DNA from 4 places in the Desulfallas thermosapovorans DSM 6562 genome. Region 3 is predicted to be linked to each of the others. Evidence: riboswitches for the same ligand, from Rfam matches in the RefSeq annotation. Region 3 holds a riboswitch; each other region holds the start of a gene.
The links. Region 3 has a riboswitch for molybdenum cofactor ahead of LX24_RS12440 (ABC transporter substrate-binding protein). Riboswitches for the same ligand answer to the same signal wherever they lie in the genome.

Region 1: linked by a shared signal. The riboswitch ahead of LX24_RS11135 (molybdopterin-binding protein) and the one ahead of LX24_RS12440 (ABC transporter substrate-binding protein) in region 3 are both predicted to bind molybdenum cofactor.
Region 2: linked by a shared signal. The riboswitch ahead of LX24_RS03345 (molybdopterin-containing oxidoreductase family protein) and the one ahead of LX24_RS12440 (ABC transporter substrate-binding protein) in region 3 are both predicted to bind molybdenum cofactor.
Region 4: linked by a shared signal. The riboswitch ahead of fdhF (formate dehydrogenase subunit alpha) and the one ahead of LX24_RS12440 (ABC transporter substrate-binding protein) in region 3 are both predicted to bind molybdenum cofactor.

The regions. Positions count from the first base shown of each region.
Region 1 covers NZ_VNHM01000013.1:17,267-20,401, forward strand. Annotated here, with positions in the region: gene modB (molybdate ABC transporter permease subunit) at 1-320, opposite strand, end outside; gene modA (molybdate ABC transporter substrate-binding protein) at 322-1,110, opposite strand; molybdenum cofactor riboswitch at 1,628-1,747, shown strand; gene LX24_RS11135 (molybdopterin-binding protein) at 1,881-2,906, shown strand; gene LX24_RS11140 (molybdopterin-dependent aldehyde oxidoreductase) at 2,970-3,135, shown strand, end outside.
Region 2 covers NZ_VNHM01000003.1:23,225-26,359, reverse strand. Annotated here, with positions in the region: gene LX24_RS03355 (AzlD domain-containing protein) at 14-337, opposite strand; gene LX24_RS03350 (AzlC family ABC transporter permease) at 324-1,016, opposite strand; molybdenum cofactor riboswitch at 1,171-1,287, shown strand; gene LX24_RS03345 (molybdopterin-containing oxidoreductase family protein) at 1,427-3,135, shown strand, end outside.
Region 3 covers NZ_VNHM01000016.1:54,036-57,170, reverse strand. Annotated here, with positions in the region: partial or broken gene LX24_RS12445 (NAD(P)/FAD-dependent oxidoreductase) at 452-765, opposite strand; molybdenum cofactor riboswitch at 1,058-1,179, shown strand; gene LX24_RS12440 (ABC transporter substrate-binding protein) at 1,326-2,201, shown strand; gene LX24_RS12435 (acyl-CoA dehydrogenase family protein) at 2,339-3,135, opposite strand, start outside.
Region 4 covers NZ_VNHM01000013.1:9,724-12,858, forward strand. Annotated here, with positions in the region: gene nuoE (NADH-quinone oxidoreductase subunit NuoE) at 1-308, opposite strand, end outside; molybdenum cofactor riboswitch at 991-1,111, shown strand; gene fdhF (formate dehydrogenase subunit alpha) at 1,316-3,135, shown strand, end outside.

The DNA of each region.
Region 1 (3,135 bases), on a different contig from region 3:
TACATCAGGGGAAAGGCCACCACGGTGGAGGCCAACACCGCCGCCCACCAGGTAAAAATAAGGGTTAATCCCAGGCCGGCCAGGGTATGCCCCAGCAAGCCGTTTTTGCCGATGATCATCAAAAGACCATACCCGATGACCGAGGGGGGTAGCACCATGGGCAAGGTAATCAGGGCTTCCAGCACATCCTTGCCGGGAAACTCCAGGCGGGAGAGAAGTCTGGCCAGGGGCAGGCCGGTGATTAAAACCACCGTGACGGCAATCAGGGCCACCCTGATGGAAAGGAACACCGGAAACCAGTCATTTAATTGCACAAACATATTATGGTGCCTTTAATTCTCCGGGGTTTTTAAAACCGTACCGGGCAAATATTTCCCTTGCTTCCGGACCGTCAAGGAAATTCATAAATGCCTCTGTTGCCGCTTGCTGTTTGGTGTTCTTGATGATGGCCATGGGGTAGACGATGGGTTTATGTGTATCTGCCGGAGCCGCCGCCAACACTTTGATATTATCGCCCATCAGTGCATCTGAATGATAAACCAGCCCGGCATCCACGTTTCCGGTTTCCACATAGGTCAGCACCTGGCGCACATCTTTGGCCAACACCAGCTTGGGTTGGATGGCATCCCACAGGCCCATGCCGGTCAGCGCCTCCCGGGCATACTTGCCGGCGGGTACTGACTCCGGCGCACCGATGCTGATTTTGTTGACCTGATCCCCGGTGAGCTCATCAAAGCCGCTCAAGGGGCTGTCTTTGCCTGCAATGAGGACCAGTTCGTTGCCCAGTAAATCGCTCCTGGAATCCTCAATAATGAGCCCTTTCTCTTCCAGGGCATCCATTTGGGATTGGCCTGCGGAAATAAACAGGTCCACCGGAGCTCCTTCCTCAATCTGTTTTTGCAGGGCGCCCGACGATGCGAAGTTATAAGTGAGGGTAACATTTGGATTTTCCCTGGTATACACTTGCTCGATTTCCCTGGCTGCATCCTGCAGGCTTGCTGCCGCAGAAACGGTGAGATTGATTTTTTCGCTGCTATCGTTGTCGCCGCAGCCGGTGAGGACAAGTAGAAGGATAAACATCCCCAAAGGTAATAGCAGTAGTCTCTTCATCTTCATTGCATAACCCCCTTCGTAATTTTACAGCAATGTTATTGGTTGGTTGACAAGTATTTTTCCAGGCGCAACAAGACATAACAACTGACAAATTGACTTGTTTGTAGCATTGTTGGGCGCAGTCTTTGAATGCGTTCAAGGTGGTATTGCGAAACACAACGTAACAAAACATATCATAACGTAACTATGCTGGTAATAATAAGGCACTTGTGATTAGTTTGTCAAGATATTTTTGTAATGTTTTGAACAGTGACGATATCCGTCTAAGATTTGTAATAAATGGGTGTTCCGATTTGGTTAGCCAGGAGAAAGTGGCGTGTCGTTTCGATACAATAGTGCCAAAATGGATCTATTGGCCGGCCGGGTATAATGCGGAATTCAAACATGTTGAGAATTGTTTGTCGAGCAAGAAAATATATGGCGGGCAATAGGGGAACGTGTCCTGAGCCTGGTTGTATTGTTTATTTGGCATGGGTCTTGCATATTACTATACACAGACTAACAACCAACAACAATATGATAACTGCTCCGAGCCAGGTATGTCTAAAGCGATTGCTATGATGGCCTGGCCGGCAGGGTTCGCTGGGAAACCGGCGGGCCTCCCAGTGCGGAAAGGAGTACAGTAATATACTTTTGGTCTATCAAAGGCCGGGGTGCTGTATCTTTACCGCATTCCGGTCTTTTTGTTTGCGTTTGGGGAATATTTCATGGACAGCTTGTGAAATATATCCTATTCTGTTTGCGTTTTGGCGAAGGGGGAGAAAACTGTGAAAGCGGTTCCGGTACAGGAGGCAGTGGGGATGGTGCTTTGCCATGACCTTACCGAAATTGTGCCCGGCAAGGTTAAAAAGCCGTTATTTAAAAAGGGCCATGTGGTGAAGCCCGAGGATATTCCCAGGTTGCTGGACATTGGTAAAGAGCATCTTTATGTGTGGGAAATGCGCGAAGGGATACTGCACGAAAATGAGGCGGCGCAGCGCATGGCCGCGGCGGCCGCCGGTGAAGGAGTTTATTTAACGGAGCCCAGTGAGGGCAAAGTTAGCCTGGTGGCCGCCATGGATGGGCTGCTGAAGATTAATTCCAGTGCCCTTTCTTTGGTTAATGAACAGGAACAGGTCATGTTTGCCACCTTGCACTCCAACCAGCTTGTTAAAAAGGACCGGGTGGTGGCCGGTACACGCATTATCCCGCTGGTAATTGATGAAAAAATCATCACCGGCGTGGAGCACATATGCCGGGATTCCTTTCCCTTAGTGGAGGTAAAGCCGTTAAAAGCTATGCGGGTTGGTCTGGTTACCACCGGCAGCGAGGTGTACAGCGGGCGTATCCAGGATAAGTTTGGTCCCGTGGTGACAGCTAAACTGGCCCAGTGGGGCAGTGAAGTTACCAGGCAGATTCTGGTGTCCGACAGTATAGATATGATTGTGACTGCCATTAATGAGTTAATCCGAGAGGGGGTAGATATGATCCTGGTAACCGGCGGGATGTCGGTGGACCCCGATGATGTAACGCCCGCGGGGGTGGTTGCCGCCGGGGGGCGCATAATCAGTTACGGTGCACCCGCTCTACCGGGGGCCATGTTCATGATGGCTTATATCGGCGAATTACCGGTAATGGGCCTTCCCGGGTGTGTTATGTATCATAGAAGCAGTATTTTTGATTTAATAGCACCGCGGGTTCTGGCAGGGGAAAAAATCTCGCGCCGGGATATTGCCGTTCTGGGTTATGGCGGGCTGTGTTCCAACTGCAGCCAGTGCCGTTTCCCCGACTGCAGTTTTGGCAAAAGCATTTAATGCGACGCCGGCAATGTATTTGGCCGGTTTAGCGCAAGACTATTAAAATAGGAGGTTAAGTTAATGATTAAGAAAAAGCTTAACATCAACGGTGCCAGCATGTCGCTGGTTGTTGACCCGGAAGCCCTTCTGGTGGATGTTATCCGGGGACAGCTGCACCTTACCGGTACCAAGGTGGGCTGCGGCAAGGGCCAGTGCGGCGCCTGTTCGGTGATTATGAACGGCAAAG
Region 2 (3,135 bases), on a different contig from region 3:
TTTGGTGTGGATATTACATAAAATTATACAGCAGAGCCATGGTAACAATGCCCACCAGCAAGCTGTAGAACAGGCTTCTGGTTTTGATGGCCACCAGCAGTGTGGGTATGAAGGCCCAGATATATTTATTCTGAATACTGATATTAATTTCGCCCTCCGGTGCCAGTACACTTATCGCCGTTAAAGCGCCCAAAACCGCCGGGGCCACAAAGGAGAGCCACCGTTTCACCGGTTCAGGGAACTCATAGCGGGAAAACATTGCCACCGGCAGGATACGTGGCAACAGGGACACCAGCGAAACACCGATGATCATGATCCAGATACTATTTCCGCTCACTGATGAACACCCCCAAACTGGCTGCGGCAATGGTTGCTATGATGATATTAAACATATTTGCCATGGTGGCAGGCATTAAATAACCAATTAACAAACAAATAAAGGCGGAGGATAAAGCCACAATAACATCCGGTTTATTTCTGATCATAAGCACCAGCAGGCAAATATACATTGCCGGCAGAGTAAAACCCAGGCCCAGGCGGTCCGTGTCGCCGATATAGCTGCCCAGTATGGCGCCCAGCAATGTACTGGCGATCCAGCCAGTATGTGAACTAAGGTTAAGTCCAGCCATGTAGGAAGCGGTGGGCGCATGCTGCTGGTAGCGGTTCATGGCCACGGCATAGGTTTCATCGGTCAGCCCGTAGGATAAAATGCTGCCCGTGGCGGTTGGGACATGGCCCTTGAGGTAAGGCACCAGTGATGTGGAAAACAGCAAATATCTTAAATTCACTAAAACGTTGGCCAGGATAATGGTGAATACCGCTCCGCCGGCTTGCAAAACTCCAATGGCGATATACTGTCCGGCCCCTGTAAAGCACAACACCGACATCATGGTGGCCTGGACAATTGACATGCCCACATCAGTTGCCAGCACCCCAAAGGCAAAACCCAAAGGTAAATAGCCCAACACTATCGGGATGGAGTCGTTTATTCCCTGTTTCAATTCTTGCGTTTGCATTTTACGTCCCCGTTCCAGTTTTAAGAATAACAATATTTTACCTATTATAGTACTTTAAACGCGTTTTTTCATTATTATTTTTTGCCAAGTCCGCTACTTTCTTGACGCGTTATCAAGCATCATATAAAATACTACTGGTTTGAATAATCAATAAATTAAAACAGCTCTCCGAGTTCAATAACCTGTTAACCATGTTATGGTTCTTGAACCGGCAGGGTATGCCGGGAAACCGGCCTGCCTCCCATTGCGGAAAGGAGATGATAAACCCTGGGTATGACCGGGCTTTGTTTCCTTTTGGCAGGACAAAGCCCGTTTATTTTCCATTAATACCGGTAAAACAGGTTGTGAACTTGTCGAAAAATTATTTTAAATTTGAACCATATCATTAAGTTAAAAGGAGAATTCGGTATATGACCACCCAACAGGTATTCAGCGTATGCGGTATGTGCACTGTGCGTTGCCCCATCATGGCCGAGGTAAAAAATGACAATGTGCAATTGCTCCAGGGAAATCCTCACGTACCTGCGATGAAGGGGACCATATGCCCCAAGGGTGCCGCTGGAATTGCACTGCTTCATGATCATGAACGTATCCAGGGGCCAATGATTCGCGAGGGCAAGCGCGGTGAAGGTAAATGGCGCCAGGTCAGTTGGGATGAGGCCTTGGAGGAAACCGCCGCCAGGCTCAAAGCGGTGATGGATAAACACGGGGCGCGCAGCGTCGCCTTTTCGGACCGCAGCGGGCCGTTTAAAGATTTGCACCAGGCGTTTGTGCGCGGTTTGGGCTCCCCCAACTATACCAATCACGACAGTTCCTGTGCCCGCAATGTGCACCACGCCTGCATTTCCGTCACCGGTGCAGGCCGCGAGGAACTGGTTTACGATTATAAAAACGCCAGGCATGTGGTATTTCAAACACGCAATATATTTGAGGCTATCAACGTGCAGGAGGTTACTAACCTGACTGCAGCCATGGACGCGGGCTGCAAGATCACGGTTATTGATATCCGGGCCACTATTTCGGCGACGAAGGCTGACCGGTTCCTATTGGTTAGACCCGGAAGTGACTACGCCCTTAACCTGGCAGTTATTCACGAGCTCTTATTCAAGAAACTCTATGATGCTGAATATGCCGCCCGCTGGATAAATGATCTCGGCCAGTTGGAAGAATTTGTACGCCCGTACAGCCCGGAATGGGCCGAAGGGGAAACCGGGGTTCCCGCCGGTGAAATCCGGCGCTTCGTGCAGGAAATTGCCGCCGCCAGGCCGGCCGTGATCTGGCACCCCGGCTGGATGACCGCCCGCTATACCGATTCTTTTTATGTCTCCCGTACAGCTTATATCATCAATGCCCTCCTGGGTTCCATCGGTGCCAGGGGTGGTTTGATGTTTACCAAAAAACCCGGCGACGTTGGGAGGAAGGGTTTGAATAAACTGGCGGACCTGTTCCCCAAGCCCACCGAGAAGCGTGCGGACGGTGTGGGGTGGCTTTACAAGCATTTTGATGCGGGGCCGGGCTTGGCCCACCTGGTTTACAAGGCCATGGAAACCGGTGAACCATACCCGGTGAAGGCCTATATCGCCTACCGCCATGATCCCTTGATGGGTTTTCCCGACCCGGATCGCCTGCGGCAAATATTCGATCATTTGGATCTGCTGGTATCCGTTAGCTTTACGTGGTCGGACACCGCCTGGTATTCAGATATAGTGCTGCCCCTGTCCACCTATCTCGAGCGGGAAAGTATCATGGCCTGTAAAAACGGGCTACGGCCCTATTTCTTCGTGCGCCGGCGGGCTGTTCAGCCGCGCTTCGATACGCGGGCGGACTGGGAGATCATCTGCGGGCTGGCCAGGCGCCTGGGGATTGGCGAGCTGGCCTTTAGCTCTATTGAGGATATCTGGAACTACCAGTTGGAGGGCACCGGGGTACGGCCTGAGGATTTCAATGCCACCGGTTTTGTAAACCTGGCCCAGCCCGTTGAAGACCCGCCCTTTACGGAACCCAGGTTTAAAACGCCCTCCGGTAAAATCGATATTATTTCCGAGAGGCTCGAAAAACAGGGTATTCCATCTTTAAAACCTTACACTGCCCCGAAACGGCCGCCCAAAGGGCAATTCCG
Region 3 (3,135 bases):
TCGGCTCACCTTTTATAATATTGGTCAATATATGTAATATTGCCGTTTTCTGATTAATTATGAGTCGAAACCTGTAAAAATAATGCAGTTTTTCCATCTAATAACGAGTTATACCGGCATTGCAAGACAATAGATGGCTTATAAATATAAAAGAGACAAAGTTAAAATATTTACCACCGGCGGCAAAAAAATAAACTACCCCAGCACGGGTAGTTTTGGCCTGACTTCGCTAATTCAATAAAAGCGGTATAACTTTTATATCGGTTTTACACTCCGGACAGGTAACCCGGCAATGTTTCGGTAATTTATCAAAGGTCACTTCTTTACCGCAAAAGGTACATTTTACTGCCGGTTTCCCGTCACTGTTTCTATATTCCCGGGCTTTATCATCCAAACTGCAAGACGAACAACTTCCGCAACCTGACATACATTCTCTCCCCCCGATATTTTTTTATAGTGTGACCGCACTCTCACCGGCTACATAACCTGAGGGCCAGGCCCACTGCAGGTTGTAACCACCGTAGTCCCCATCGATATCGAGCACCTCCCCGGCGAAAAAAAGCCCGGGCACCAGCTTTGAAGCCATATTTTCTGGTCCACGTCCCGGACAGCTACTCCTTCGGTGGTTACCTGTGCCTGCTGCCAGGTATTGGTGCCGGTAACTACAAAGCGCCAATCCTTTAATATATCTATTATAGCATTTCTCTCCGCCGTGGTAACCTGTCCCGCCGGTTTGTGAATATCTGCAATCCCGGCCTCTTTAACAGCGGTACAGCGCTGAGGGCAAGTATGGGAGGACCGGAAATACCGTAATCAGTAAACAGTATCTCCACTTTGATTTTTTCCCGCCATTATTAACCTTCATAAATTAAGACCCCTATCACCTTTTGTCAAACAGTACCCGCAGCTTACCATAATTTATTAAACTAAATCCAGTCAAATCCTTCTAACAAAATATTGACCGGCCCGTCCGAATTTTATGGCAGCATGCAGACAAAACTATGGTTATGTACCTATTGCAAATAAATTTTTACAACGTTATTATTATATAAATGAGTAAAATATAACTCTTCGAGTCGGGATATCCTGCAGACTTTATGTTATGGATGCCTGACCGGTAGGGTGGACCGGGAAACCGGACCGCCTCCCATTGCGGAAAGAAGAGAACCGCTAGGTTATAACCCTGCATGCTCCTTCTTGGCAATGCAGGGCTTTTTATTTTTTCCAGGATCATAAGACAAGGAAGGGGGGAAAATAAAGCTTAGCGGTTTTATTCCCAGTAGTTATATTGAAAAAAATAAACAAGGAAAAGGGAGGAATAATTAATGCAAAGAAAAAGCCCGCTTATTGTGATGATCTTAGTGCTGGCGCTGTTGACGGCGCTGGTGGGCTGCGCTCAGAATGCAAATGACAACCAGCAGCAGGAGCAACAATCGGCCCAACCGGATAATAAAAATATTATCCTGGCCACCACCACCAGCACCCAGGATAGCGGTTTGCTGGATGTGTTGGTACCCCAATTCCAGGAACAAACCGGCTACACTGTTAAAACAGTGCCCGTAGGGACCGGGCAGGCATTGGAAATGGGCAAAATGGGCAACGCCGATGTGCTGTTGGTACATGCTCCTGACGCCGAAAAGCCGCTGGTGGAAGACCAGACGGTCATTAACTACCAGCTGGTTATGCATAATGATTTCGTGCTGCTGGGCCCCCCCGGGGACCCGGCCCAGGTGAAAGGTACCACCGATATTCTGGAGGCATTCAGAAAGATAGCGGATAATGGCGCATTGTTTATTTCCCGGGGCGATGACTCGGGTACTGATAAAATGGAAAAAAGCCTGTGGAAAGACGCCGGAATTGACCCTGCAGGACAAGCATGGTATCAGGAAACCGGTCAGGGCATGGGTGCCAGCATAACCGTAGCCAACGAAAAACAGGCCTACATACTCAGTGACCGCGGTACCTTCCTGGCCCAATCAAAAAACATCGATCTGGAGATTGTTTCCGAAGGTGACGAAGCGTTGAAAAACATTTACCACGTCATGCAGGTGAACCCGGAAAAATTCGACCGGATTAATGCCGAAGGGGCCAAAGCCTTTGTGGAGTTTATGATCGATAAAGATACCCAGGAAACAATCAAGGAATTCGGTGTGGATAAATACGGCAGTCCGCTGTTCTTCCCTGACAGGCTGGACGGTTAAAAAAATTGTACCGCTCAAGGATAAACAACAGACCCTCTATCGCCTGACCAAAAAGGTGCAAGCCAGTCAATTCAGCTGACTGCACCTTTTCATTTTTCAATTTTATCTCGTCATAGCAACACTTAATAAAAAAGCCGTTACTTACCGCTTAACATATTTTTGGCAATAACCACCCGCTGAATCTGGTTGGTACCTTCATAAATTTGGGTGATTTTGGCGTCGCGCATCATCCGCTCCAAGGGGTACTCCTTCATATAGCCATAACCGCCCAGCACCTGCAGCGCGTCAACCGTAACCTGCATGGCTGTATCCGAGGCAAACAGCTTGCACATGGAGGAAAACAGGCTGATATCGGTGGTCGAAGTATTATTCTCCGCAGCATGTTCAATTAAGAAAGCAGCTTTATAAACCAGCTGCCGGGCCGCTTCCACCCGGGTGGCCATATCCGCCAGCATAAATTGCAGCCCCTGGAAAGTAGCTATGGGCTTGCCGAATTGAACCCGCTCTTTGGCGTAATTAACGGCATAATCCAGAGCTCCCTGGGCAATACCAACAGCCTGGGCACCGATAACGGGACGGGTACGGTCAAGGGTCATCATGGCAATTTTAAACCCGTCACCCTCTTTACCCATCAAATTTTCCACCGGAACAGGACAATTATCAAAAATAACCTCCGTGGTTTCAGAGCCCCTAATGCCCATTTTATGTTCCTTTTTGCCAATAATTATACCAGGGTAATTTTTCTCCACAATAAACGCGCTTAAACCTTTTAATCCAGCCTTGGGATCTACGGTGGCGAAAACAGTGAATACATCGGCAATACTACCGTTGGTGATAAAGCACTTTTGCCCCGAAAGCAAATACTTATCCCCTTCCCGCACAGCCCTTGTCTTCACAGCGCCCGCGTCAGAGCCCGCGTTAGGTTCGGTAAGGG
Region 4 (3,135 bases), on a different contig from region 3:
ACTATCTTTTGCCCGCCCTTTACATAGCAGGCGGTGCCCAGGCAAACTTTAATACTGTGCCTTCCCTTGGGCACCATGGAGAAAAAGGAATAAAAGGATGCCACTCCGTGAATTTCATTGAGGGACATGCCCAGTCCATCGGACACCTTCTCCAGCGCTTGTCTGGGCAGGTAATCAAATAGTTTTTGTATCCGGTGCAATACCGTGATTAATTCTTTGGGGTTGCCCCGGTACTTTTCAATAACCTGGTCAACCAGCGGGTAAAGTTCTTCTTCATTGGGAGAGCTGCACATACATGCATGACTCATCTTCCATTCCTCCTCGTTTAATAAAATTGCTCCCGGAATTTTCCGGTTTGGAGGGCCCAAGCTTGGGCTTGGACCATAAAAACTCAACACCTCCCGTAGTACGGGGGTAGTATTCTTCAAATACCTGCATGCACCGGTTACATAAAACCAGCATGACTTGCCGTCGCGTCAATGCCTGTAACCTTACCTTTCCCGCGATAGTGCCATCGTTTGCTAACAAATTAAATGTTTACCAATAAAATTGTGCAAATATTCACAAACTATGGTAATATAAACCTTAAAATTATAACAAATAAATTATAGCAAATAAATTAACAAATGGTACTGGTGATATTTGCTTGATTCAGTTCAAAATCAAAGAAAGAATAGATTTTATGTTGTGCGGAGATTGGTGACTTAAGTAGTGCGGCGTTTTATACAGCTATATTACGAAAATACTGCAGAATTATTTTGTTAATACTATTAGTTTTGCTAATACAAATCATTATATTTAATTATACTTTATAACTATAATAAAAAAAGAAAATAAAAAAAGCAATAGGTTTTTTATAAATTTAATAAAATATCTCACAAAATGGTTGATTGTATTTGCTTTATCATGGGAGTCAGGTATCTTGTTTGCAAAATTTTTTGATAAAGCAGGATTTTTAACCGGACCGTCAAATCTACTAACAATATAAAACTTAATCATGTGCTCCGAGTTTTTCTGCCTAAAGCGGATTGGCCATGGCAGTTAAGCCGTTGGGTAAAATCGGAAACGAGTTTGCCTCCCGTGGTTGGAAAGGGGCTTGTTAAATCAGGTAGAGAATCTTTTAGGTGCATACTTTGCGCCGTGTTTTAGTGCCTGATAAATAATTTTGAGATTAACGCAAAAAGTCTCCGGCCATGGCTGGAGATTTTTTGTGTTTCCGGGTCACTTTTGTTCCAGTAACGGCGGCAGGTTCACCGGTTGCTGTGGCAAGGCAACAGACTGCGGAGCCATTAGACTAATGAAAAGGAGTGGTTGGATGGCGGAAATGGTCAACTTGACTATAAACGGTCAGCAAATCGAAGTCCCGGCAGGTACTACGGTATTAAATGCCGCCGAGCAAACGGGCATTCACATTCCCAGGCTTTGCTATGAACCGGATCTCAGTCCCTTTGGCGCGTGCCGTTTATGCGTGGTGGAAATCGAAGGTATGCGCAACCTGCCGGCCTCTTGTGTAACCACGGTAACCCCGGGTATGGTTGTGCAAACCCATTCGCCGGCAGTAATTGAGGCCAGGCGTACCATATTGGAATTATTGATCGCCAATCACCCCCAGGATTGCCTTACCTGCGAGAAAATGGGGGACTGCAAGCTGGCTCAATACTGTTATGAATACGGCGTCAAGACAACTCCCTTTGACGGGGAAAAACATGATTATGCCATTGAGGAAAGCAACCCCTTTATTGTTCGCGACCTGAACAAGTGTATTTTGTGCGGCAAGTGTATCCGGGCCTGTGCCGAGATAACCGGCAAGAATAACCTGGACTTTGCCTACCGTGGTTTTAATACCAAGGCCACCACATTTTATGATGTACCCTTTGTGGAATCGGATTGTGTTTTCTGCGGCAACTGTGTTTCGGTATGCCCCACCGGGGCACTGGCCGAAAAACAGATCAAGGGCAAGGCCAGAAACTGGGAATTGCAAAAGGTGAGGACCACCTGCCCATTTTGCGGTACGGGCTGCAGTTTCGACCTGTGTGTTCATGACGGTCGCGTGGTGGGGGTTAAATCAAGCCCGGACGGTACGGTAAACAGCCGTGCCCTGTGCATTAAAGGAAGGTTCGGCTGGGACTTTATTTATAGCGATCGCCGGCTCACTACCCCTTTAATTAAACGCAACGGTAATTTCGAGCCCGCTTCCTGGGACGAGGCGTTGGATTTGATTGCCGCCAGGCTAAGCGAAATAAAAAACAGGTATGGTGCCGATTCCTTTGCCGCCCTCAGTTCGGCCAGGTGCACCAATGAAGAGAATTACCTGGTGCAGAAATTTACCCGGGGGGTGATGGGCACAAATAACGTGGACCATTGTGCCCGTACCTGACACGCTCCCACGGTGGCCGGTCTGGCCACTTCTTTCGGCAGCGGCGCAATGACCAACTCAATTTCGGAAATTGAGCAGGCTGAACTGTTATTATTGATAGGTACCAATACCACCGAAGCACACCCGGTTATTGGTTATAAAATGAGGCAGGCAGCCCGCCGGGGGGCAAAACTGATTGTTGTGGACCCGCGGCGGATAGAACTGGCGGAGGAAGCTGATTACTGGCTGCGTATCCGGCCCGGTAATGATATTCCCTTCCTGAACGGGTTAATGCACATCATCATTAAAGAAGGGCTTTATGACCGGGCCTTTGTGGAAGAGCGAACCGAGAATTTTGAGGCGCTGAAGGAAACCGTTGAGAAATATACCCCGGAATACGTGTCCGGTTTGACCGGTATACCGGTGCAGGATTTGTATGACGTGGCCCGTCTCTATGCCGGTACCGACAAGGCGATGATTTTTTATACCCTGGGTATTACCGAGCACGTATGCGGGACAAACAATGTCATGAGTATTGCCAACCTGGCCATGCTCACCGGCCACCTGGGACGCCCGGGCACCGGGGTGAACCCGATACGGGGTCAAAACAACGTGCAGGGTGCCTGCGACATGGGGGCGCTGCCCAATGTGTTTACAGGCTACCAGAAGGTGATTGACCCGGCAGCCCGGGAAAAGTTCGAGAAGGCCTGGGGCGTATCCCTGTCCGGTGACATTGGGCTGATGATTCCCGAAATGTTCGATAAAGCCAACTCCGGTGA